Regions from separate parts of the Endozoicomonas gorgoniicola genome, predicted to be linked through region 2. Evidence: predicted binding sites of a transcription regulator. Region 2 holds the regulator's gene; each other region holds the start of a gene.

Region 1 (6,010 bases), 370 kb from region 2:
ATGGCAAAGCCAAACAGAGCGTAAAAGGTAACGCCGAGGATAACCGCTTTTATAAAACGACGCATGACTTATGTTTCCCTATACTTTTTCCAACAGTTTTTTGCACGGTATGCTTTGGTGTTCATGGCTGCGCAGTGTATTCAGGGAGGGTGGACTACTCAAGATTATTTTTGGGGATGTTCCCGATCCAGCTTCCGGTAATGGATCGCTTCCGCCAGATGATTCTTCTGAATGGACGCCTGTTCATCCAGATCGGCCAGAGTACGCGCTACCCTGAGAATGCGATGTACGGCTCTGGCTGAATACCCAAGCTTGTCACACAGGTTAGTCAGAAAGGTCTGCTGGGCTTTATCCAAAGCACAGTAGCGGTTGATTTCCCGGGCTGATAAACGGGCGTTTGTTTTGCCCTGTCGCTGGAATTGTCGGTTTCTGGCTTTAACCACGGTTTGTCTGATGGATTCAGTGGAGTGTTCTTCGTCAGTCGTGTTGTGCTGGAACAGCGTTGCGGCATTCTGGGAAGCAACTTCAATTTGCAAGTCTATGCGGTTTAGCAGTGGGCCGGATATTTTCCGCTGATAACGACGTACCTGCTCCGGCGAACAGTCGCAGCTTCGCCGGGTATCCCCCAGATAGCCACAGGGGCAGGGGTTCATGGCAGCAACCAGCTGAAAGGCGGCTGGAAAGGTTGCCTGCCCTCTGGCGCGGGCAATCACTACTTCTCCGGTTTCCAGCGGTTCGCGCAATACTTCGAGAGCCAGTCTTTGAAATTCAGGCAATTCGTCCAGAAAAAGAACACCCTGGTGTGCGTAAGAGATTTCACCGGGACGTGGGTGAGAGCCACCGCCTACCAGAGAAACGGCAGAAGACGTATGGTGAGGATTCCTGAAAGGGCGCTGTTTCCAGATAACCGACTGCTGCTGTGATGACAGGGAATGTATCGCTGACACTTCAAGGGCTTCGTCATCAGACAGTTCTGGCAATAGTCCGGGCAAACGGCTGGCCAGCATGGTTTTTCCGGTTCCCGGCGGGCCAAACAGCAATAAATGGTGACCACCGGCAGCCGCAGTTGCCAGCGCTCGTTTTGCCTGCTGCTGTCCTTTTACGTCGGATAAATTCGGGTAGTCAATTGCCTCATTATTGTTGAATTGTGCTGTGACAGGTTCTAACACAGCCTGCCCGGTCAGATGCGCGCAGACCTGCAAAAGGTCTTCTGCCCCGAACACTTTTGCCTCACGACAAAGGCTGGCAATCTGTGCGCTGTCGCCTGGCAGAAGTAGCCGGTGAGATGCCTTCCTGGCGGCTATTGCAGCGGGTAATGAGCCGGTAACCGGACGCAATTTGCCGGTCAGTGCCAGTTCTCCCAGAAATTCATAACCATTCAGAGTGTCCAGAGGCAACTGGCCTGAAGCTGCCAGAATCCCAAGGGCGATAGGTAAATCAAATCGACCGCCTTCCTTTGGTAAATCGGCTGGTGCAAGGTTCACTGTGATCCGGCTGGTTGGAAACTCGTAGCCACTGTTGATTAAGGCGCTGCGTACCCGGTCTTTGCTTTCCCGAACAGCTGTTTCAGGGAGACCCACCATGTTAAGGGCAGGAAGCCCGGCTGAAAGATGAACTTCAACCGTAACAGGCGGAGCTTCCAGTCCGGTTCTGGCACGAGTGTGAACAACCGCAATTTTGGACACGAAAAGAGTTGCCTCTGTTTTGTTGTTAGTCTTGGGGGGGCAGAATGGAGAGAAAGAATAGCAGTGAATCCACCTGCGGGCAGGCGGATTTATTGAGTTTGGATTATTCGGGCTTTTCTGCCAGTGCCGTTTCCAGCTCAGCCACTTTTTTCTCCAGTGCCTCCAGACGTTCACGGGTATGTCGTAAAACAGCCATCTGGGCATCGAATTCGTCCTGGGACACCAGCTCAAACCGGGTCATTGTACTGCTGACCAGGGCTTTTATATTGTGTTCAATATCTTCAGCGGTTTTGCTTTTCTCTGTACTGAGTATCTGGCCTGCCCGGCTGGCAATATTATTGATGATGGCTGCCTTGTCGATCATGGGGGAGTCCTGACTGCTTATTGGTTGGGTATGGTTGGCGCTGTCATGACTGTAAGCAAAGTGATTTCAAGATTCAAGATAAGTACCCGGCTATATGAAATCGAATAGTTCAGACTTATTGGTCAGGTGCTATGTAATACCCTGAAGAAAATGAGAGGAGGGTATTTGCACCTTATTAGTGCGTTTTCCCGATACTTGTAAAAAGGCGATGCACGAAAAGAGTGCAATGACCGGGAATGCTCAGAAAACAGCGCTGACAGCCATGACACTGACTGGAATTTAAGTTGGCACAACATCTGCTTTAACAAGAATAAATTTATGAGGCAGGGCTTAACCGCCCATGGCGAAAGTCGTAGACTTAAGCTCCCTCCTCACTGTTTCAGCTAGTCAGGCTAGCTGTTTATTTTTACCCAAGAGCTAACTAGACCCGGGAGAGATGCATGAAGTTGGTATCAGCCATTATAAAGCCCTTCAAGCTGGATGATGTTCGTGAAGCATTATCAGAAATTGGCGTGCAGGGTATTACCGTAACAGAAGTAAAAGGTTTTGGTCGCCAGAAAGGTCATACCGAGCTGTACCGTGGAGCTGAATATGTCGTTGACTTTCTGCCCAAGGTGAAGATTGAAGTGGGTATTTCCGATGACCTGCTGGATCAGGTGATTGAAGCCATTTCCAAAGCCGCAAACACTGGCAAAATCGGTGACGGCAAAATCTTTGTAACGACGCTGGAGCAGGCGATTCGAATTCGAACCGGCGAAACCGGTGAAGACGCTATCTGACAGGCGTCGTCAGACTACCAATAAATAGCGGTTAATCAATAGCTTTGAATCAGTCTGTAACGGTCGTTGTTTTTCACCTGAAAAATACGTTCACAGCAAAAGAATAATATTGTGAATTCCTTCGGGGAGGGGACTCGTGGAAAATCTTGCTCAGGTGTCGTATGCACTCGATACCTTTTATTTTCTGATGTCGGGCGCACTGGTCATGTGGATGGCGGCTGGTTTTTCCATGCTGGAAGCAGGCCTGGTGCGTTCGAAAAACACCGTAGAAATTCTTACCAAAAACATTGCCCTGTTTGCCATTGCCTGCACCATGTACCTGTTATGTGGTTATGCCATTATGTATCCCGGTGCTAATGAAGGCGGCATTCTGCCAGTACTCGGTACACTGATTGGTGGTGAAAATTCGGTTGAAGCCGTGACTGCCGGTGGCGATGATGCACCTTACTATTCATTGCGTTCAGATTTCTTCTTCCAGGTTGTCTTTGTGGCGACCGCTATGTCCATTGTCTCTGGTGCAGTGGCTGAACGAATGAAACTCTGGTCATTCCTGCTGTTCGCAGTGTTCATGACCGGCTTTATCTATCCCGTTCAGGGTTTCTGGAAGTGGGGCGGAGGTTTCCTTAATGAAGCCGGTTTCCAGGATTTCGCTGGCTCGGGTGTTGTTCATCTGGCGGGTGCTTCTGCTGCGCTGGCAGGCGTTCTGCTTCTGGGGGCTCGTAAGGGCAAGTACGGCAAAGACGGTTCCATTAACCCAATGCCGGGTGCCAACCTGCCTCTGGCGACTCTGGGTACCTTCATCCTGTGGTTGGGCTGGTTTGGCTTTAACGGTGGTTCACAGCTGAAGATTTCTGATGTTGAAAACGCTAACGCTGTCGCCCAGATCTTTGTTAACACTAATGCCGGCGCGGCGGGCGGTGTTATTGCTGCCCTGATTGTTGCACGACTGCTGTTTGGTAAGGCTGATTTGACCATGGCTTTGAATGGCGCTCTGGCTGGCCTGGTTGCGATTACTGCCGAACCTCTGACGCCAACAGCCCTGGCTGCTACGCTGATCGGTGCTGTAGGTGGCTCACTGGTTGTGTTTGCTATCGTTGCCCTCGACAAACTGCGCCTGGACGACCCGGCCGGTGCCATTTCTGTACACGGTATTGTGGGAATCTGGGGACTGCTGGCAGTACCTTTGACTAATGGTGATGCAACACTAGGCGCTCAGCTGTTGGGTATCGCTTCAATCTTTGCCTGGGTCTTCGGTGCCTCACTGGTTGTCTGGGGTGTGGTGAAAGCTGTTATCGGCCTGCGCATTACTGAAGAAGAAGAGTATGAAGGCGCAGATATCACTGAATGCGGTATGGAAGCCTATCCGGAGTTTACCGGAAAGCAGTAATCTGAAGCATCCAGTCACCCTGGTTTGGGCGGGGATGTCGCTACTACCATATCGTGACATAAAAATTTTAGCGATGACATAAAACGACAACTTTGACAAAAAAGACCTTGGCAACAATACTTCAGGTGTTGTTTAACCGAGGTCTTTTTTTATGTACCGCAGAAAGCTCGGGAAGTCCAAGGTCAAAAATATACACCGTTTTGTCAGCCCTAAAAACGGTACTACGCTCCTTATTGAATCAACTCTTGAGTTCCACAGCTGCTACCCCCTTGAGTATAACCGAGAAGTAAAATCCTTTGAGGCTCAGCCAGAAGGCTTTGAATATGTATATGAAAATAAAGTTCACAGATACACTCCTGATCATCTTGCTCGGATGATCAGTGGTCAAGAGCCGTATATAGAGGTAAAGCCATCAAGAATCGCTAATCGAAAGGATTTTCAAGATCGTTTTTCCTGCCAGAGAGAAGCGGCAAAGGGCTTGGGAAGAGATCTTTTATTATGGACTGAAGAGTTCATCCGTAGGCAGCCCTACTTTGATAACCTCCAGATAATCCATAAATACAGAACGCAAGGTCCCATAACTGCTGAGCATAGGCACATTCTAGCTACTGCTTCTTCATATGCGAATCATGTAGTAACCATTCAGGAGCTTGCTTGTTTTGCAGATATGAATGAACCTCATTTTTTTCCTCTTGCATATGACCTGATCGCCAGAAACCATTTGGTCACAGATCTGAATACATCACATTTGACCAAAAATTCCTTAGTAGGTATCAATCATGGCCATTATCCAAAGATTTACTGAAGGAACTGTATTCAAGCTGCTTCCAGGGGCAGAAACTGAAGAGGAGTTACTGTTAAGGATAGAGAGTCGGAGTAGTGATAAGCTTGATCTCACAAACCTTTTGCAAGGTGGCTCTACGTTAAGTCGAAGTATTGATGAGATAGAGTTGAGCCTTGCTGAAGGAAGAGTTGAGTTTGTGATCAGTAGCCCGGACAGTCAGAAAGAGGACTCTCTCTCCGAGGACTTAGCTTCTCTGCCCAAAAAGCAGAGAGAAGAGGTTGTTCGTCGGTTCACGTATGTGACTAAATTACGGCAAAAAGTCAAAACCTGGACAGAAAAATCCCTCACACCCTTAATCTCCGAAATAGCCAAAGAGTTAAACGACGATAGACCACCAAATTGGAGAACACTTGCACGCTGGAATGAGTCATATAGTTCAAATGGTCAAACTGTTAAGGCGCTATTTACAGATCAGATGAAACAAGGAAACCGAACAAAAAGGCTTTCTGATGAGGTTGAAGGATACATACGAGATGCAATAGAGACATACAAAACTAAAGAAAGCTCAGGTTTAGAGTTCTTAAAACATGAACGTTCGGTAAAATATTTAGCGTCGGCGCAGCCAACCCCGTCAGGCACACAATTTAAACCTGCCTGAACCGTTTAAATCATTGGTTCTGAGTTCATTTATGTCGTTTTTCCAAAAAAACTATCCGAACGTTCGTTTTTATCCGGCAATTTCAGCTCTAATTTTTGCTCATATCGGTTCCAGCAGCCACGAATTCGAAACTGCGGAATAATCCAAAACAGCGCGCGCCTAAGCATTCCGGCCGTGACTGTATGGGGGTTCCTCCAGGCAGTTTTGGCCAACGCAATGGCCGCAGGATTTTGACAAATGGTCAGCAATTGCACCAGCGCATACCCTGCCATTTTAATGTGCATCCATCGTAACAGCGTTCTGAGTTTCTGCTGCCATAAATGCTTGCATCCAAACTCGTGTTTAAGTTGCTG
Region 2 (6,010 bases):
ATGATCGCCATAATGCTTTTTCCATCCACTTCACGACCGTTCACACCGACTTTAATCTGACTGATAAAGTTGGAAGTGGTCGAGACAAACTTCGAAGCTGCACGAGCATGCAACCCAAGTTTGTTGATGATGGTCGCTTGCGTCTGGATCATTATTTGGATAGCTCCCTGTGCCGCACCTGAACCCGGTCAAATCGTTCGCTGAACCAGGTACCCAGCCGTTCACTAATATAGACCGAACGGTGTTGTCCGCCGGTGCAGCCTATGGCAATGGTCATGTAGCTGCGCTGGCCGGATTCAAACCTTGGTAACCATTTTTCCACGAACTGTTTAAGGTCTTCAAACATCTCCGTCACCATGGGTTCTGCTCCAAGGAACTCCTGAACCGGCTTGTCCCGCCCGGTGTATTGCCGGATGGATTCATCCCAGTATGGGTTAGGCAGGCAGCGAACATCAAATACATAGTCAGCATCCACCGGCATACCATGCTTAAAACCAAAGGACTGAATCAGCAGTGTCATGCTTTTGGTGCCATCACCAATGACCTTGTGACGAACCTGTTCATGTATTTCATGCACGGACAATGGTGATGTGTCGATGCGAACATCAGCCTGTGCCGCCACGGGACCCAGCAGGCTGGTTTCCAGGTCGATGGCTTCGATCAGCGATACCTTGTCATTCGTCAGAGGATGCTTGCGGCGGGTTGAGCTGTAACGCTTCATCAGGCAGCTGCTGTCAGCGTCCAGAAACAGAACCTTGCAATCGATTCCCTGTTGCCTGAGTTTTTTCAGCAGTCTTGGGAAATGCTCCAGGGCTCCGGGAACATTACGAACATCAATGCTGACTGCCATTTTGGGGGGCTCGTTGGCGCCTTCGCTAAGTTGTTCAGGTAGCTGGTTGAGCATAGTGGCTGGCAGGTTGTCGACACAATAGTATCCCTGATCCTCAAGTGCATGGAGTGCTGCACTTTTTCCTGAACCTGAGCGGCCGCTGATGATAACGAGTTTCATGGGGGGTCCCTTTATGCGGAGCTTTTTATAACAGATAACAGGTTTTAATGTTGAAGGATAGATGAACTCAACGAGATTAAAACCTGTTTCTTTATTTCAAGGATAGGTAATACTTTCAGCCTTTTCATTCTGAGGAGAATCGGACAGCCGTTGAACCGGGCAGGCCGTCAGGCCGGTGCTGTCAGTATCTGATACAGGCTTTCCGAAGAGTTAGCTGACCGGATCTGACCGAGAAGGTAATCATCGGTAAAGCGCTGGGCCAGGGCTTTCAGGATATCAAGGTGTTCCTGAGTGCTTTCTTCAGGGACGATCAACGCGAAAATCAGGTCAACAGGCTCCCGGTCCACCGCGTCAAAATCGACGGGTTCTGACAGACGAATGAACAGCCCGGTTGGCTCCGGGCAGGCTTTGGAGCGGCAGTGAGGCAGTGCAATGCCGTTGCCCAGTCCGGTGGTACCCAGTCGTTCTCTGTTGATGAGGTTGTTGAACAGATCCTTGGCGTTGATGGCGGGAACATGTTCACTGATCTGTTCCGCAATTGTTTCCAGGATTTTCTTTTTGCTGACCCCTTGCACACCATGGAGGGTGCGTTCGGGGGTTAAGATGTTTTTAATAATCATACAACGATTGGAAGACTCACAGGGTGCGAGTGCAAAATAAGAAGCCGATGACTGAATGGGAGTCGACTGAAAGCCAGGGGCCTTCAGTCGGTTGTGGATTCAGCCTCGGGCTCCCTGCATGCGATCGAGCGTCTTTTCCTTGTGTTTTACCAGCTGTCGGTCGATTTTATCTGACAAATCGTCAATAGCCGCGTACATGTCATCGGATTCAGCGGTCGCATTGATGTCAGCTCCACGTATGTGCAGAATCGCTTCTGCCTTGTGCAGTAGTTTCTCTACGCTCAAGGTGACTTGTACATTAGTGATGTTATCGAAGTGAGCTGCCAGTCGGTCGAGTTTTTTAGTGACATAGTCTTTCAGAGCTTGAGTCACCTCTACATGATGTCCACTGATGTTGACTTGCATGTAACGCTCTCCTGCTGATCCCGTTTGGAGACAGTAGCCAGTTCCCGGGATTTTCGAACTGGTCTGTTTAGATTTTATCACCGTTAATAACATTGGTGCTGTCCTGAAGCAAAAAAATACAGGATTTTTACCTTAAGGTTCTGTCCGAAAAATTCCTGCTAAAATTCCTGCTAATAAGTTTCATTGTTCGGGTACTTATCGTTAAGCACTCTACATGACTTACACCAGGCGCTTGCGTTCATTGGAAGGGGGTATATGCATCGACTCCCGATACTTGGCGATGGTTCGTCGGGCTACTTTTATACCCTGCTCTCCCAGTAAACCGGCAATTTTGTTGTCACTGAGCGGTTTTTTCGGATTTTCATCCTGAACCAGCTTTTTGATCAGTGCGCGAATAGCTGTGGACGAACACTCTCCACCGCTGTCTGTGCTGACATGGCTGGAAAAGAAATACTTCAGCTCATAGACACCCCTGGGCGTATGCATGTACTTCTGGGTTGTGACCCGGGAAATAGTTGATTCATGCATATCCACAGCTTCAGCGATATCCGCAAGCACCAGCGGTTTCATACCTTCGTCGCCCTGTTCCAGAAAGCCCTGCTGGAAGTTAACGATCTTGGTAGCGACTTTGAGTAATGTTTCATTACGGCTTTGCAGGTTTTTCAAAAACCAGCGGGCTTCCTGCAGCTGGTTTTTCATAAACTGGTTGTCCCGGCTGCTGTTGGCTCGCTGAACCATTGACGCATAGCTGTTGTTGATACGCAGACGAGGCAGTGACTCAGAATTCAGTTCGACCACCCAGCGCTCTTTGATTTTTCGAACGGAAATATCCGGTGTGATGTACTCCGGTTCGCTTTGATCCACTCCAGAGCCTGGCTTGGGGTTCAGGCTCTGTATCAGCCCCAGAGCTTCTTTGAGCTGATGCTCTTTCATCCGGGTGCGGCGCATAATCTGGCTGTAATCGCGGCTGCCCAGGGCTTCCAGATGGTGATCAATCAGCTTTTGGGCTTCGTGAATAAAGGGTGTTTGTGACGACAGCTGAGCCAGTTGTACGGACAGGCACTCTTTCAGGTTTTCACTGCCACAGCCAACCGGGTCAAACTGCTGAATACGGCATTGCATGACTTTCAGCTCATCAAGATCGAGTTCTTCAAACGCCGGATCCAGGGCAAGGCTCTGGTGGATATCGTCCAGTGGCGTTGTCAGATAACCATCAGGGTTAGTGGCTTCGATGATCGCTTCACCCAGCACCCTGTCGGTATCGGTGGTGGGGGTCAGGTTCAGTTGCCATTGCAGGTGTTCCTGCAGGGACTCCGTGGTTCGGGAGCGACTCAGGGGGTCAAACTCATCGTTACTGCCTGATGGCATGCTGGAGTAAATCTCCTCCCATCCGGAATCGACGGGCAGGTCCTTTGGAATGCTTTCTGACCATTCGGGTTCCTGAGACTCTGAGGAAGCCGGTGGCTCCTGGGCATTGAGATCAACCAGTTGCTCACCTTCAGCGGCGTTACTGGCTTCCCGGTCGCGGCTCTCCTGATCCTGAATGGCCTCTTCGCTTTCCAGCATCGGGTTGGATTCCAGCGCCTCCTGGATTTCCTGTTGCAGATCCAGTGTCGAAAGCTGTAACAGGCGAATGGCTTGTTGCAGTTGAGGTGTCATCGTCAACTGCTGACCCATTTTAAGCTGTAGAGAGGGCTTCATAGGGCAACCGTGTACCTTTTGCTGTGAAAATGCAGTATTCCAGGCGACGAAAGCTGCATTTCTGCTTATGGCTGTTTACTTTATACGCTGTGCGTTCCTTCGCACTGAGTGGAATGGCTGATCAGAGGATAAGTTCCACCGGTTCGTCTCTGCACATTTTCGTTTGCACATTTTCGTTTGCACATTTCCGTTTGCACATCGTCGTCTTGAGATGCATTCCGTGTCACCGGATTATAAGCACAGAATATTAATAGTGAAAAGCAAAACTGGCATGAAGCCGGTGCGGGAAGAGGGAAGCTCTTCCCGGAATGTGACTGGCTACAAACTGAACTGATGGCCCAGGTAAACGTCACGAACCTTCTGGTTGCTCAAAACGGTCTGGCTGTCACCTTCGGCAATGATGCCGCCTTCGCTGACAATATAAGCCTTTTCACAGATATCCAGTGTTTCACGAACATTATGATCGGTGATCAGTACGCCAATGCCACGGCTCTGCAGTTGCCTGACAATCGCCTTGATGTCCCCGACCGAGATCGGGTCAACACCGGCAAATGGCTCGTCGAGCAGGACAAAATCAGGGTCAGTGGCCAGCGCCCTGGCTATTTCCACCCGCCGGCGTTCACCGCCTGACAGGCTCATACCGGCGCTGTCGCGGATATGACCTATGTTGAACTCATCCAGCAGCGATTCCATCTTGTCGAGTTGTTGCTGTTTATTGAGGTCTTTGCGAGTTTGCAGGATGGCAAGAATATTGTCTGTTACCGACAGCTTGCGGAATATTGAGGCTTCCTGTGGCAGGTAGCCAACACCGGCTCTTGCCCGCCCATGCATGGGCAAATGGGTCAGGTCTTTGTCGTTAATGCTGACTTTACCACCATCGGCTTTTACCAGACCAACAATCATGTAAAAACAGGTGGTTTTACCTGCCCCGTTAGGTCCCAGCAGACCCACAATCTGGCCGCTGTTGACGACCAGAGAGACGTCTTTTACGACCTTTCTGCCTTTGTAGCTTTTACTGAGGTGTTCTGCCTTTAGCGTAACCATCAGGTTAATTCTTTTCCTGTTGCTCGGTTCTGGGCTGAATGACCATCTGTACTCGTCCTTCGCCTTTTCTGTTTTCCAGACCTTTGGCGTTGACTTTCTGTTGCTTCAGGTCGTAGTCGATGCGCTCACCCTTGAACGAGTCACCTTTCTGTATGAGCTGAGCCTGACGGATCAGATGGATTTTCTCATCCAGCACTTTGTAATCAATCGTATGTCCCCATGCCTGCAATATTCCCTGGGCATCGGGCTGTTCTTCTTCGTAGTAAGCGCGCTTGTTAACGCCTTCGGCAACAACCTTTTGCACTTCCTGGTCTTTGGTGTATACCGTGACCACATCGCCGGTAATTCGGGTGCTGCCCTGGGTCATTACGACATCGCCCCGGTAGACTGAAACACCTTTTTTGTTGTCAATGTCTGCCGAGTCGGACTCGATTTCGATGGGCATTTCCCGATCCGATGGCAGTGCCATGGTCAGGGTGGGCAGTAGCAGTAAGATGCCTAAAATTGAACGTATAGCTATTTTTGCATTACGCGCAGGCTTTTTTTTCCGCTCAAGCTTTTTTTTCGGCTCAAGCTTTTGTTTCGGCTCAAGCTTTTGTTTCGGCTCAAGGCTGTTTAGGTTCATGGAATCCTCGTACCCTTGATTTGAGTTTAATCAGACTGTCCTTGTAGAACGCTTCCATACCGATGGCTCTGGTACGACCAGTGTCGTTAGTAATCAGAACCGGACGATCTGTTACAGCAAGACTTTGCTCAGAGTATATGGTGATAAAATCGGTGTCCATACGTACCTGGCTGCCGTTGCTGGTGTCGGTCTGGATCATGACCACGTCGTCCCAGAGTTCAATATCCTGGTCTCCGGGCAACAGCTTGCCGTTCAGGGCATCGGTTACTATGGGTTTTTGTGGGTCACTGTAGTTGCGCAGATGGGGAGTCTTTAGCAGGGTGGTGTCATTATGCGGATAGTGAGTAATGGCGTTGGAAGTCAGCTCGTATTCCAGTGTTCCCGTTTCATTGAACTGGGTAATGGTGGCGTCTACCAGATAGTAGTCTGCGTTTTCCTGTATTTCTGGCTGACGATTCTGTTTTGTAACATGCAAAGTACCGTCGTATGACCAGTAGCCTATCCCAACCATGGTCATCAGCACACAGGCAACTAACAGATAGCTTTTGTAAGAGCTGGTTATGGGCATCAGGTGTGTGATTCCTGTTGATAAAGAAGCCAGTCACT
Region 3 (6,010 bases), 440 kb from region 2:
CGCTCCCGGTCTGCTGGTATCTCTGGAATACTGGGGTCGTAATCCCGGACGAATTGAATGGCACCACCCGTTTCCGCCTCTGTCAGTTGCATCACCCTTTCAATCACTTCATGCACATTCAGTGCTTTCAGACAGGGTGGTTTGACAGGCCCCAGCATCTGGTCCACCAGGTCACGAAGTCGATCGACTTCTTCGATAATGATGGTTGTAAACTCCTTTTGACCATTATCGTTTAACTGGCGTTCCAGCAGTTGTGCTGCGCCCCGAATCCCGCCAAGGGGGTTCTTTACTTCGTGAGCCATACCCCGGGCAAGGCTTTTGGCGGTTTCCTGCTTGGCAACCAGAGAGGCTTCCCGGGTAATGCGCTGCAACCGGTCCCTTGGGTGTATTTCCAGCAGAATACTGAAGTCTGAATAATCTACCGGGGTTACGGTGTAATCAACAGTGACCGTTTCGCTGTTGATACGAATGCAGGCTTTACGGCGGGTGAACGGTTGTTGCTGGGACTGTGCCCGCTTCAGGTCATCTTCCAGACCGGGTTGGGTTAACAGTGTCTCCACAGGCTGGCTATAGCTGCGCCGTTCACTGATATCCAGCAGGTTTTCAGCAGCATGATTGAGATAGCTGACTCTTAATTCCCGATCAAGGGCAATCACCGCAGTATTGAGATTGTCCAGTACAAATTGTTCGATCATCTGAACATCCCTGATGTTGTTATTGTTCGACACATTGTGATGTATTCCCTGATAACTGTTCAGTCATCATTGAACTCAGCAATAATTGAACCAGTTTGCCCGGAGCGCACTATGTAATGGTACAAATGCAGGGTAACGCTTGCTGAACCGTAGATTATAAAGAGATATAAACTGAATGCACTAATTTGGTGCATTTAATGGTCAAAGCTCTGTGTCAGGGAGCAGGAGGTCTGTAGATAGTGCGCTGCACGTGTACCGTGCTTTCAGTGGTCTGAATCACTTTCCCTGAATGATTAACCACCTCCGCCCTGATCAGGTGGGTTCCCCGGTTCATATTTTCGACCTGATGGCTGAGCGTTCTTTGTGGACCAGCAACAGCCTGACCATCAATAAAAAAGCGTACTCTGTGTCCTCTGTTCAGATTGGGCTGAAGACTGACTTTTATCGTGAAGCTGCCATTGTTCCGAACCGTTGAATCATTAGCCGGATTGCTGATTGAAAAAACGTTGTAGCCTGGTTTGCCATGCCTTGTTGGCTCAGCAGCGGAGTGGCTGGAGGGTATGTTGGGTGGGGAAGGCAGGCTGGTGGTGGGTTTTAGCGTAACGGGTTCACTGGGTTGGTTAGTGGAAGGCTTGTCGGTGAAGACAGCATTGCCATGTTTATCGATGGACTTATAAATCTGTGTACTGGCATTGAAGGACGCAGTTATCAACATTAAGAAAAGTGGCAAAGTTTTTATTGTCATTGAAGCCTACCCATGGATAACGGTATACGAATAGATTACTGCTCTGAAAGGTCATTGAATAGTCGGAAAAGAAAATGGCTAATCGGGTAAATACCACAATTAGCCATTTCAGGGTTTGAAAAGCATTTTGATAAGGCAGAGTGTTCTGCCTTATCGATACGAGCAATCAAACAGAGTAGTACAGGTCAAACTCTGCAGGGTGAGTCGTCTGGCTGATGGCCAGGCACTCTTCCTTCTTCAGCTCAATATAAGCGTCGATCATGTCGTCGGTGAATACGCCGCCAGCGGTCAAAAATTCACGGTCAGAGTCCAGAGCAGCCAGGGCTTCTTCAAAGCTTTCAGCAACGACCGGAATTTCCTTGGCTTCTTCAGCTGGCAGGTCGTACAGGTCCTTATCAGCGGCATCACCAGGGTGGATCTTATTCTTGATGCCGTCCAGGCCAGCCATCAGCAGTGCTGCGAAGCACAGGTATGGGTTAGCAGTCGGGTCAGGGAAGCGAACTTCTACACGACGGGCTTTCGGGCTGTTCACGTAAGGGATACGGATAGACGCAGAACGGTTACGGGCAGAGTAAGCCAGCATGACCGGCGCTTCAAAGCCGGGAATCAGACGCTTGTAGGAGTTGGTGGACGCGTTGGCAAAAGCGTTGATCGCTTTAGCGTGCTTGATGACACCACCAATGTAGTACAGGGCGGTTTCGCTCAGACCCGCATAGCCATCACCAGCAAACTGGTTGTCACCGTCCTTGCTCAGGGACATGTGAACGTGCATGCCACTGCCGTTGTCGCCGACCAGAGGCTTCGGCATAAAGGTAGCGGTTTTGCCGTAAGCGTGAGCAACGTTATGTACCGCATACTTCAGGATCTGAACCTCGTCAGCCTTCTTAACCATGGTGTTGAACTTAACACCGATTTCACACTGACCGGCAGTACCTACTTCGTGGTGGTGTACCTCAACTTCCAGGCCCTGGTCTTCCATCGCCTGACACATCTTGGCACGCAGGTCGTGCAGGGAGTCTACCGGAGGAACCGGGAAGTAACCGCCTTTAACCTTTGGGCGATGGCCGGTGTTACCGTCAGCAAAGGTAGCGTTGCTGGACCAGTGAGCTTCTTCAGAGTTGATTTCGTAGGATGCGCCGGAAATATCAACTTTCCACTTAACGTCATCAAAAACGAAGAACTCTGGTTCCGGACCGAAGAATGCAGTGTCCGCGATGCCGGTGGACTTCAGGTACTCTTCTGCGCGCTTGGCAACGGAGCGAGGGTCACGCTCATAGCCCTGCATGGTGGCAGGTTCAATGATATCGCAACGGATGTTCAGGGTAGTTTCGTCGGTGAACGGGTCGATTACAGAGCTGCTGTCGTCTGGCATCAGGATCATGTCGGATTCGTTGATGCCTTTCCAACCTGCGATAGAGGAACCGTCGAACATTTTACCCAGTTCGAAGAAATCGCCATCTATTTCACTGATTGGCATGGAAACGTGCTGTTCCTTACCCTTGGTGTCGGTGAAGCGCAGGTCAACCCACTTAACGTCATGATCCTTGATCAGGTTCAGGGTCTTGGACATTTATTATTTCCTCCAGAGGACTTAGCTCAAAACTGAGAGCATCGCTTTTGGCTCTGATCTTCAACGTCAACCTTCAACGTCAATCTTTAACGTGAGCTGGGTTGAGTCGATTGAATGATCTTCCGCCGGGCTCAATGGTTGGTCACAGGTGTGACTGATCTGCATTTGGAATAGCAAGCAGCGTGCCAGCTTTTCAAAATACTGTTTCATGCCCTCTTGTGCAGCTGTTTAAAGGATTTTGTATTTGAATCCTGAAATATTGCACTAAAAGTAAACATGGTAGACCATTTCTATGCACTAAATTGATGCAAAACAGGTTTGCCGAATCCTCTTAGCGCATAACTCTTGGTGCATAACTCTTGGTGCATAACTCTTAGTGCATAAATAGCTGCATAAAAAGCCTGTACTGCCTGATTTTGCTGCTCCCAAAAACAGGCGGCATTCAGTGTATCGTGAAATTGCGCGGACTACTAACGCCTGTTGGTATTTACATGCCCTGGTGCAGGTGTCAGGGGCGGTTATCCGTCGGGCTTGAGGGATATGTCACAACGGTGTGTTTCTGTATAATTCCGCCACTTTTCCTCAATATTTTGCTGTCAGGTTTCAGTAAGCTTTACTTCTCATCGTTTTTAGTGTGCCTGCGGCATGATCACGGTAGCCCGAACCATGAAGTTCATTATCAAGCTGTTTCCGGAAATTACGATTAAAAGTACTCCGGTTCGCAAACGCTTTATTAAAGTGCTGCGAAAGAATATTCGTACCATTCTCAAGCGTTCCGATGAGGGTGTAGATGTTCGTGGTACCTGGGACTTTATCGAAGTCACGACCTCTTCTGATGATCCTGTTTTACAGGCGGAAGTCGGGGATCAGCTGAGTCATATCCCCGGTATCGCCTACTGGATGCAGGTGACAGAATACCCCCTGACAACCATTGACGACATTCTTGAAAAAGCACTGCCTGCTTTTCGTGAGCGTCTGGCAGGCAAAACCTTCCGTGTTACCTGCGCCAGACAGGGAACCCATGATTTTCAGTCTATTGATGTAGAAAAACAGGTGGGCGGTGGTCTGAATGTCCACACTGAAGCGGCAGGCGTTAAGCTCAAGAACCCTGATGTTACGGTAAAAATTGAAATTAAACGCGACCGTTATTTTCTGGAGACAGCCCGTGGTGAAGGCCTTGGTGGCTACCCACTGGGTTCTATGGAGCCTGTTTTATCCCTGATTTCCGGTGGTTTCGACTCAACGGTTTCCAGCTTCCTGACTATGAAGCGGGGTATTCGTACGCACTTCTGCTTCTTTAACCTCGGTGGCCATGCCCATGAGCTGGCGGTTAAAGAAGTGGCTTATTATCTGTGGAGCCGTTTTGGTTCATCCCATAACGTTCGGTTTGTCACTGTCCCGTTTGAAGGGGTTGTTGAGGAAATCCTGAAGAATGTGGATAACTCCCAGATGGGGGTGATTCTCAAGCGTATGATGCTGCGGGCGGCTACTTCGGTGGCTAAAGAAATGCACGTGGAAGCTCTGGTGACCGGTGAGGCAGTGGCTCAGGTATCCAGCCAGACGCTGACCAATCTGGCGGTGATTGATGCTGCGACGGATCATCTGGTGTTGCGTCCGCTGGTGGCGATGGATAAGCAGGATATTATTGATATCTCTGCTCGAATTGGCACTGAGGAGTTTGTTAAAAATATTCCTGAGTACTGTGCGGTTATCTCTAAAAATCCAACGACGAAAGCCAAACCTGAGAAAATTGCAGCGGAAGAAGAACGCTTTGACTTTGCTCAGCTGGATAAAGCCGTTGCAGAGCATCGCATTGTTTCGGTCAGCGACATTATTGCTGATGACTTAACCCGTGAAGAAGTGGAAGTGGTTGATCATGTGGATCAGGGCGAGATCATTATTGATATTCGCCATCCGGATGAAGAAGAGATCAAGCCGTTCTCCATGTCAGGTCGTGAAGTGATACATGTACCTTTCTACCAGTTGCGCACAAAATTTGCTGAACTGGATCGGGAAAAGCACTACCTGTTGTACTGTGAAAAAGGCGTTATGAGCCAGCTGCACGCCATGCACCTTCGTGAAGAAGGTCATGATAATGTGTGTGTGTTTAATCCGGATAAAAAGTAGCTTTTATCGCAGTCCGCAGTCCGCAGTCCGCAGTCCGCAGTCCGCAGTCTGATACCCTTGAATCACTCAGGTTTCAGCAACACAATGGCAGTTAATTGATCTGAGTTTTAGAACAAGGTTGTGCAAGTAATGAAAATAGCGATGATTGCTGCGGTTGCGGAAAATAACGCAATTGGCATTAACAACAAAATGCCCTGGTATCTGCCTGGTGACCTGCGTTATTTCAAAGCAGTGACCATGGGTAAGCCGATTATCATGGGGCGTAAGACTTTTGACTCCCTGCGCAAGCCCCTGCCCGGGCGCACCAATATCGTCATCACCCGGGATGCTGACTGGCACCATGAGGGGGTAAAAGTGGTTCACAGTCTCGATGAGGCGCTGGCACTGGCAGAAGACATTGCCCTGATCAATGGCAATGACGAGGTGATGGTCATTGGTGGTGCGCAGATCTATCAGCAGGCTCTGGGTAAAGCTGACCGGCTTTATCTGACAAAGGTTTACCAGAGCTTTGAAGGCGATGCTTTCTTTCCGGACATTAACGAAAGCGACTGGCTTGAAACCGCCAGACAGGATATGCAGTCTGAAGATGAAGAACCCCTGACCTTCAGCTATCTGGTGCTGGATCGTAAAACGCAATAAAAAGAATGATCTGCCTGAGTGCATACTGTTTCTGTCGCTTTTGCTGTGAAAGGGACAGTATTCACTCGTGCTGACTGCAAATCTGACCTGAATCCCCCGTCATCTATATTTTAAAAGTCGCTGCATAGAAATTTTTTAATTTCTATTTGTGATTTAAAAGAACGATTGAATACCGAAAATAGTAAAAACAAGAGTTCTTATCGAATTTAAATATCTCAGGGATTCAGAGGTATG
Region 4 (6,010 bases), 5.9 Mb from region 2:
CAACCAGTGGCTTCTCATCAAACAACAGCTCATAGCAGGCTTCAGTCGTTTTTGTCACCAGATGATCTTCGTCGATCACCCAGGCAGGGAAATAGCATTCGGTTTCATACACCAGACCGGTATAGGCTGGACGGTCATAGTTGTACATACTGACTTCAGCTTTGGCTTCCTTAACCGCAGGCAGAGCGCGAATTTCTTCCAGCGCGCCTTCCCAGGTTTCACCCCAGGTCAGACGACGGTCAATGGAGATAGCACAGCCATCAGCTACTGCACAACGGCTTGGGGAGGAGAAGAAGATTTCAGAAACCGTCAGGGTACCTTTGCCCAGGAACTCATCATCGCCCAGACGGGTTGAAAGCTCCTTGATTTCATTCAGGATTGGGCCCATCTTGAAAATGGCATTATCACCACGCTCAGGCGCTGAACCGTGGCAACTTATGCCGCTGACTTCCACACGGATTTCCATACGGCCGCGCTGACCACGGTAGATATTGCAGTCGGTAGGCTCGGTACTCACCACAAACTCTGGCTTCAGGCCGGACTCATTGATAATGTACTGCCAGCACAGACCGTCACAGTCTTCTTCCTGAACGGTACCGGTGACGACCAGAGTGTAATCGTCTTCCAGACCCAGATCCTTTATGATTTTGCCCGCATACACCATGGACGCCATGCCGCCTTCCTGATCGGATGCGCCACGACCACCAATGGTCTCTTCGTCTTCATAGCCTTTGTAAGGGTCAAAGGTCCAGTTGTCCATATTGCCCACACCAACGGTATCAATGTGAGCATCCATGGCAATCACATGCTTACCATGGCCAATGGTACCGAGAACGTTGCCCTGTGGGTCAATTTCAACTTTGTCGAAACCCACTTTTTCCATCTCTTCCTTGATGCGCAGTACGACTTTTTCTTCGTCACAGGACTCGCTGGGAATGGCAATCATATCCCGCAGGAAGCGGGTCATTTCAGGCTTGTACTCTTCAGCCTTTTTCAGAACGTCAGCAAAAGGGAGCTTCAGATCGGTTGTCATTGTTGTATTCCTTAATCGTTCTATTGATAGATTCAGCGGTGTTTAAACAGCGTATTTGCCTTCCCAGACCACATTCCGGTAATTCACCTGATCGGTGTCGCCTTCCGTGTTGAACAGCAATACGACAGAATTTTTATCGAGCTTTAACGATTCCATGATGCGCCCGGCATCCGGATGTTTTGCAATGGCATAAAGCAGGCCGATACCAATGGCGCCGGACTCTCCGGATATAACCACGTCATCTCCCTGCAATGGGTTACCCAGGATACGCATACCCAGTGCAGCAACCTTGTCTTCTACGGACAGGAAATGGCGGCTGCAGTTTTTGAGAATTTCCCAGCCCAGTGGGTTGGGTTCACCACAGGCAAGTCCAGCCATAATCGTGGCCAGGTCTCCGGTCACATTGACGGCAGCACCGTCAGGGGTGCAGCCAGACTGGTAAATGCAGTCAGCTTTATCGGGTTCTGCCACAATGCCGGTAAAGGTGTCGGCACCGTAACGATTGGCGAGATAGCCCATTGCGCCACCGGCCAGCGCACCAACGCCTGCCTGAAGAACAGTATGAGTTGGCTGGGGAATACCCATAGCTTTCAGCTGGTCGCAGGCTTCCGATGCCATGGTCATATAACCCTGCATAATCCAGGTCGGGATTTCGGTGTAGCCTTCCCAGGCTGTGTCCTGAACCATCAGCCAGCCATTTTCGTCGGCATTTTTGCAGGCCAGACGTACAGCGTCGTCATAGTTCAGGTCGGTGACAATGCATTCGGCTCCCAGCCTGAGGATATTATCGACACGCTCCTTTGCTGCGCCCTTTGGCATATAAACGACAGCTTTCTGTCCCAGCTGCTGCGCAGCCCAGGCAATACCACGACCATGGTTGCCATCGGTAGCGGTTGCAAAGGTGATGGGTTCCTGGTCTTTTAAGCTGTCGAAACTGAATTCGTCCAGAGAGATACCCAGCTTCTGGCAGACACACTGGGCAATGGCATAGGAACCGCCAAGCACTTTGAAAGCATTCAGGTCAAATCGGTAGGACTCGTCCTTGACGAGAATTTTGCCTATGCCCAGCTCGTTTGCCAGACGGTCAAGGGAGACCAGCGGGGTGGGCTTGTAAGCATCGATCTGTTGATGAAATTCGAGAACGGTTCTGGCGATCTCTGTGCTGAACAAAGAAGACGATCGTCCTGTAAAAAACGGGTTGTCTTTTTGTTGCAGTGACAATGAAAATGTTGACACTTTTTACTCCTGAGCTTTTTAATCCTGAACTTTTTAATCTTGAACTTTTTAATCCTGACCTCTGTACTCCTGAAAGAATGCTGACGGGTAGACGATAGTGTTTCCTAAGTTTCCCCCAGACACTGGAAACAACGTCTGGAGGCGTTCATGTAAAGATCAGCCATCTACACGACGCTTGCCTTTTTCCATGAGTTTTTCCAGCACCACGTCAGGGTTGCCAAATTTACGGTTGAGGATCATGGAAGCAATGATAAATGGCTTCCAGCCAGCTTCCTTGTAAGTGTCAACCAGGTACTTGTTAAAGACGCCTTCAGTCACTTCTCCTTCTTCGCAGGATACGCCGGTGATGTCAGCAGGCAGACAGTGCATGTACAGGGCTTCACCATCTTTGGTGCGCTTCATCATCTCTTCGGTGCAGTGCCAGTCTTTATGCTGGGCATTCTGTTCAAGACACTCTTTTTCCAGAGCCTTCAGGCCTTCTTGGTCATTGGCTTTCAGCAGCTCAGTGCGCTTGCCCATTACGTGATAAGGCGCCCAGGATTTTGGATAAACGATGTCAGCGCCTTCAAAGGCTTCTTCCATGGAGGCGACCTGTTTGAAGCTGCCGCCACTTTCTTCCGCCTGTTTGGCGGCGGTTTCAACCACTTCCGGAATCAGTTCATAGCCTTCAGGGTGAGCCAGTGTGACGTCCATGCCGAAACGGGTCATCAGGCCGATAATGCCCTGAGGTACAGACAGAGGCTTGCCGTAGCTTGGGGAATAAGCCCAGGTCATGGCGATTTTCTTACCCTTGAGGTTTTCCAGAGAGCCAAAGTGTTCTTTCAGCCAGGCGAGGTCAGACATGCTCTGGGTAGGATGGTCAACGTCGCACTGCAGGTTAACGACACCCGGACGCTGAGCCAGTACATCTTCTTCTTTACCAAAATCCAGGGCTTCACCCACTTCGCGCATATACTGGTTGCCATAGCCCAGGTACATATCGTCACGAATACCGATGACGTCTGCACAGAAAGAGATCATGTTGGCGGTTTCCCGAACGGTTTCGCCGTGAGCAATCTGAGACTTGCCTTCGTCCAGGTCCTGTACGGCGAGACCCAGCATGTTGCAGGCGGAAGCAAATGAGAAACGGGTACGGGTAGAGTTGTCACGGAACAGTGAAACACCCAGACCACTGTCGAATACTTTGGTGGAGATGTTCTCATTCCGCAGTTCGCGCAGGGCTTCTGCAACCGTTAATACCTGTTTCAGCTCATCGGTAGATTGTTCCCACGTCAGCAGGAAATCCTTGTTGTGCAGTTCAGAGTCAAGATTTTTAATTTCTTCAATAAGATCCTGATAAGTTGCCATGGAATGATCCTTTGATGTTTGTAGAACAATAAATCGTTCTTTTGCGGTGTAAAAACAGCAGTCTGAAGCCTGGAGATTTAGCCATCTGCAGTTTGATTTGCTGGTAATGAGAGACTGATAGACTCTGTGTTACTCTGATTTTCTATATAACAAGATGTGTGCCAATGTGTTCTTGTTGTGTTGTTACATGATTGGTTTTTAAAAAAAAGATATATAAAACAACAAGTTAAATATTTCATTTTTGAGATGTGCTTTTTGCTGAGATGAATAATCACCCATGGTATTTTAATTAAAAGAAGTTGTTCGATCAGTTTGATAATAAAAATATTTTCAGAATCAAAATGAAAAAATGACAATGGACGTATAACGTGCTGAAGCTTTGATGGTGTAGCCTTGATTATTTATGACCTGAATCAAATAATAAAAAGCCATCATTGATTATCGTGTTTACTGAGATCGCCTTAATAAAAACAGTATCTGTCTAATAAGTTGAATACTCGTGCTGCATCAATTAGCAGCTACTATAAAAACGGTTGCATAAGCACATATTTTTACGCGTTCAATGATGGTGAGTGCGTAATGAATAAGCTTTTGTAATACGGAGGTAATATGGAACTGTACTATAAGCTCGATGATCGCCCTCCTCTTGTAAAAAGCTTTATTCTGGGTTTTCAGCATCTTCTGTCTGCACTGCCGGGGATCATTGGCGCACCACTGGTGGTTGCCTCGGCTCTGGGGTTTTCTATACAGGAAACGGTGATCCTGGTGAATGCTTCGATGCTGATGTCCGGTATTGGCAGTATGATTCAGGGGCTGGGTTTTGCTCCGCTTAAGCTGGGGGCAAAGCTTCCTGTTATTCAGGGTACCAGTTTTGCTTTTGTAGGCGTGTCGATCACTATCGGGTTTCAATACGGTTTCGCGGCGGTGGTTGGAGCCACGATTGTCGGAGGATTATTTGAGGTCTTCCTGAGTTTCTATATTCATCGTATACGAAAGTTTTTCCCGCCTGTGGTGACCGGAACAGTTGTCTGTCTGATCGGTATGACGATCTTTCCTGTAGCGGTGGATTGGCTGGCAGGAGGAAAGGGCGCTGAAGACTATGGTAGCCTGATGTATCTGGGTGTTGGTGGGGTGGTGTTTTTACTGGTTGTCTTTTTTAACCAGTGGTTCAAAGGGTTTATCTCTTCAGCCTCCATCCTGATTGGCCTGATTTTTGGTTACCTTCTCTGGTTTGCCCTCGGTCTGCTGGATCTGAGCCCGGTGACCGAGGCCGCTGTGGTCGCTATTCCCAACCCACTTCATTTTGGTATTGAGTTTCATACGGGTGCCATTATTGCCATATGTGTTGTGTACACCGTATCCATGGTGGAGTCAGTCGGTGACTATCTTGCCCTGTCTAACTATTGTGACACCGAGCTGGACAGTAAACGCTTAAGTGCCGGCATTCGCTGTGAAGGTTTAAACAGTGCGCTGGCTGGTGTGTTCAACTCCATGGCAACCACTTCGTTCAGTCAGAATATTGGTGTTGTGGGTATTACTGGTGTGGCGAGCCGTTATGTTGTGGTGTTCTCCGGAGGCATTTTGATTGCTGCCGGACTCCTGCCAAAGTTTGGTGCCCTGATTGTCAGTGTGCCTGAGCCGGTGATTGGCGGAGCAGGCGTGATAATGTTCGGTATGATTCTCGCCGGAGGCATTGGCATCCTGAAAAAAATTGACTTCTCCCGCCGTAACACCATGGTACTTGCCCTGGGTATTGCTGCCGGTCTGACAGTGACCTACCGGCCTGAAATCGTTAATGAACTGCCGGACCTGGTGAGAATGGTGTGTGGTAATGGTGTCGCTCTTGGCGCGATTGTAACCGTCATTGCCAATCTGGTTTTACCAGAAAGCAAGACTGTAAAAGAAGCACTGAATGCTGTTTCTGAGAGCTAATAGCGCAAATCCAGAGCTACCAGGTTCGCTCTGAAGCAGTGCAGTGACCATGTCTTCCATAATACACTGCACTGTCTTCTTATTGGGGACGGGTACATTTTTTCTGAATGACTAAGTGATTAATTGTGGCCTCCCTTGAAGGAGGGGAGGCTACCCAATATATGGCGTTCTGCGTTGTTACCCGGTTCGATATTAAGCATGGGAGCCCCTTGTTCATGATGGTTTCAATGTCTGAAATTGGCCCATGCACGACCAAAGCGTCGTACCATTAATCGAAAACCTGACAGCGATTCGTCAAGGTTAGCCGATAAGTCCCGGCTGGGCTCTTGGATAGGCTCTTGGGCGCGCTCTTCTTCTGCCAGCTGAGTGGGTGTAACCGTGTTAATCCGCATTGGTTGCCAATGGATAAAACGATAGCTGGCGATTTGATCATCGGGGTTGGTGATACTTCTCAACTGCAGG

What was found. Region 2 encodes sigma-54, which starts transcription at its own class of promoters, with help from an activator protein. Its sites were predicted from a motif close to TGGCACNNNNNTTGCTNT; they were not measured.
Region 1: the regulator sigma-54 is predicted to act here: its motif matches at 2,335-2,352, upstream of glnK (P-II family nitrogen regulator).
Region 3: the regulator sigma-54 is predicted to act here: its motif matches at 3,181-3,198, upstream of glnA (glutamate--ammonia ligase).
Region 4: the regulator sigma-54 is predicted to act here: its motif matches at 3,763-3,780, upstream of ygeW (knotted carbamoyltransferase YgeW).

Annotation. Positions count from the first base shown of each region.
Region 1 is NZ_JAPFCC010000001.1:5,620,488-5,626,497, forward strand. It holds gene NX722_RS25335 (DUF748 domain-containing protein) at 1-65, opposite strand, end outside; gene NX722_RS25340 (YifB family Mg chelatase-like AAA ATPase) at 165-1,685, opposite strand; gene NX722_RS25345 (accessory factor UbiK family protein) at 1,789-2,049, opposite strand; gene glnK (P-II family nitrogen regulator) at 2,490-2,828, shown strand; gene NX722_RS25355 (ammonium transporter) at 2,965-4,215, shown strand; gene NX722_RS25360 (Tn7 transposase TnsA N-terminal domain-containing protein) at 4,367-5,020, shown strand; gene NX722_RS25365 (hypothetical protein) at 4,995-5,657, shown strand; gene NX722_RS25370 (IS701 family transposase) at 5,687-6,010, opposite strand, start outside.
Region 2 is NZ_JAPFCC010000001.1:5,992,587-5,998,596, forward strand. It holds gene NX722_RS26935 (HPr family phosphocarrier protein) at 1-152, opposite strand, end outside; gene rapZ (RNase adapter RapZ) at 152-1,009, opposite strand; gene ptsN (PTS IIA-like nitrogen regulatory protein PtsN) at 1,177-1,629, opposite strand; gene hpf (ribosome hibernation-promoting factor, HPF/YfiA family) at 1,729-2,034, opposite strand; gene NX722_RS26955 (RNA polymerase factor sigma-54) at 2,254-3,735, opposite strand; gene lptB (LPS export ABC transporter ATP-binding protein) at 4,054-4,779, opposite strand; gene lptA (lipopolysaccharide transport periplasmic protein LptA) at 4,784-5,404, opposite strand; gene lptC (LPS export ABC transporter periplasmic protein LptC) at 5,385-5,972, opposite strand.
Region 3 is NZ_JAPFCC010000001.1:5,554,222-5,560,231, forward strand. It holds gene glnL (nitrogen regulation protein NR(II)) at 1-692, opposite strand, end outside; gene NX722_RS25015 (DUF4124 domain-containing protein) at 910-1,440, opposite strand; gene glnA (glutamate--ammonia ligase) at 1,607-3,010, opposite strand; gene thiI (tRNA uracil 4-sulfurtransferase ThiI) at 3,677-5,137, shown strand; gene NX722_RS25030 (dihydrofolate reductase) at 5,267-5,776, shown strand; gene NX722_RS25035 (hypothetical protein) at 6,008-6,010, shown strand, end outside.
Region 4 is NZ_JAPFCC010000001.1:120,678-126,687, forward strand. It holds gene NX722_RS00525 (YgeY family selenium metabolism-linked hydrolase) at 1-1,033, opposite strand, end outside; gene dpaL (diaminopropionate ammonia-lyase) at 1,076-2,269, opposite strand; gene ygeW (knotted carbamoyltransferase YgeW) at 2,426-3,616, opposite strand; gene NX722_RS00540 (uracil-xanthine permease family protein) at 4,226-5,548, shown strand; gene NX722_RS00545 (hypothetical protein) at 5,773-6,010, opposite strand, start outside.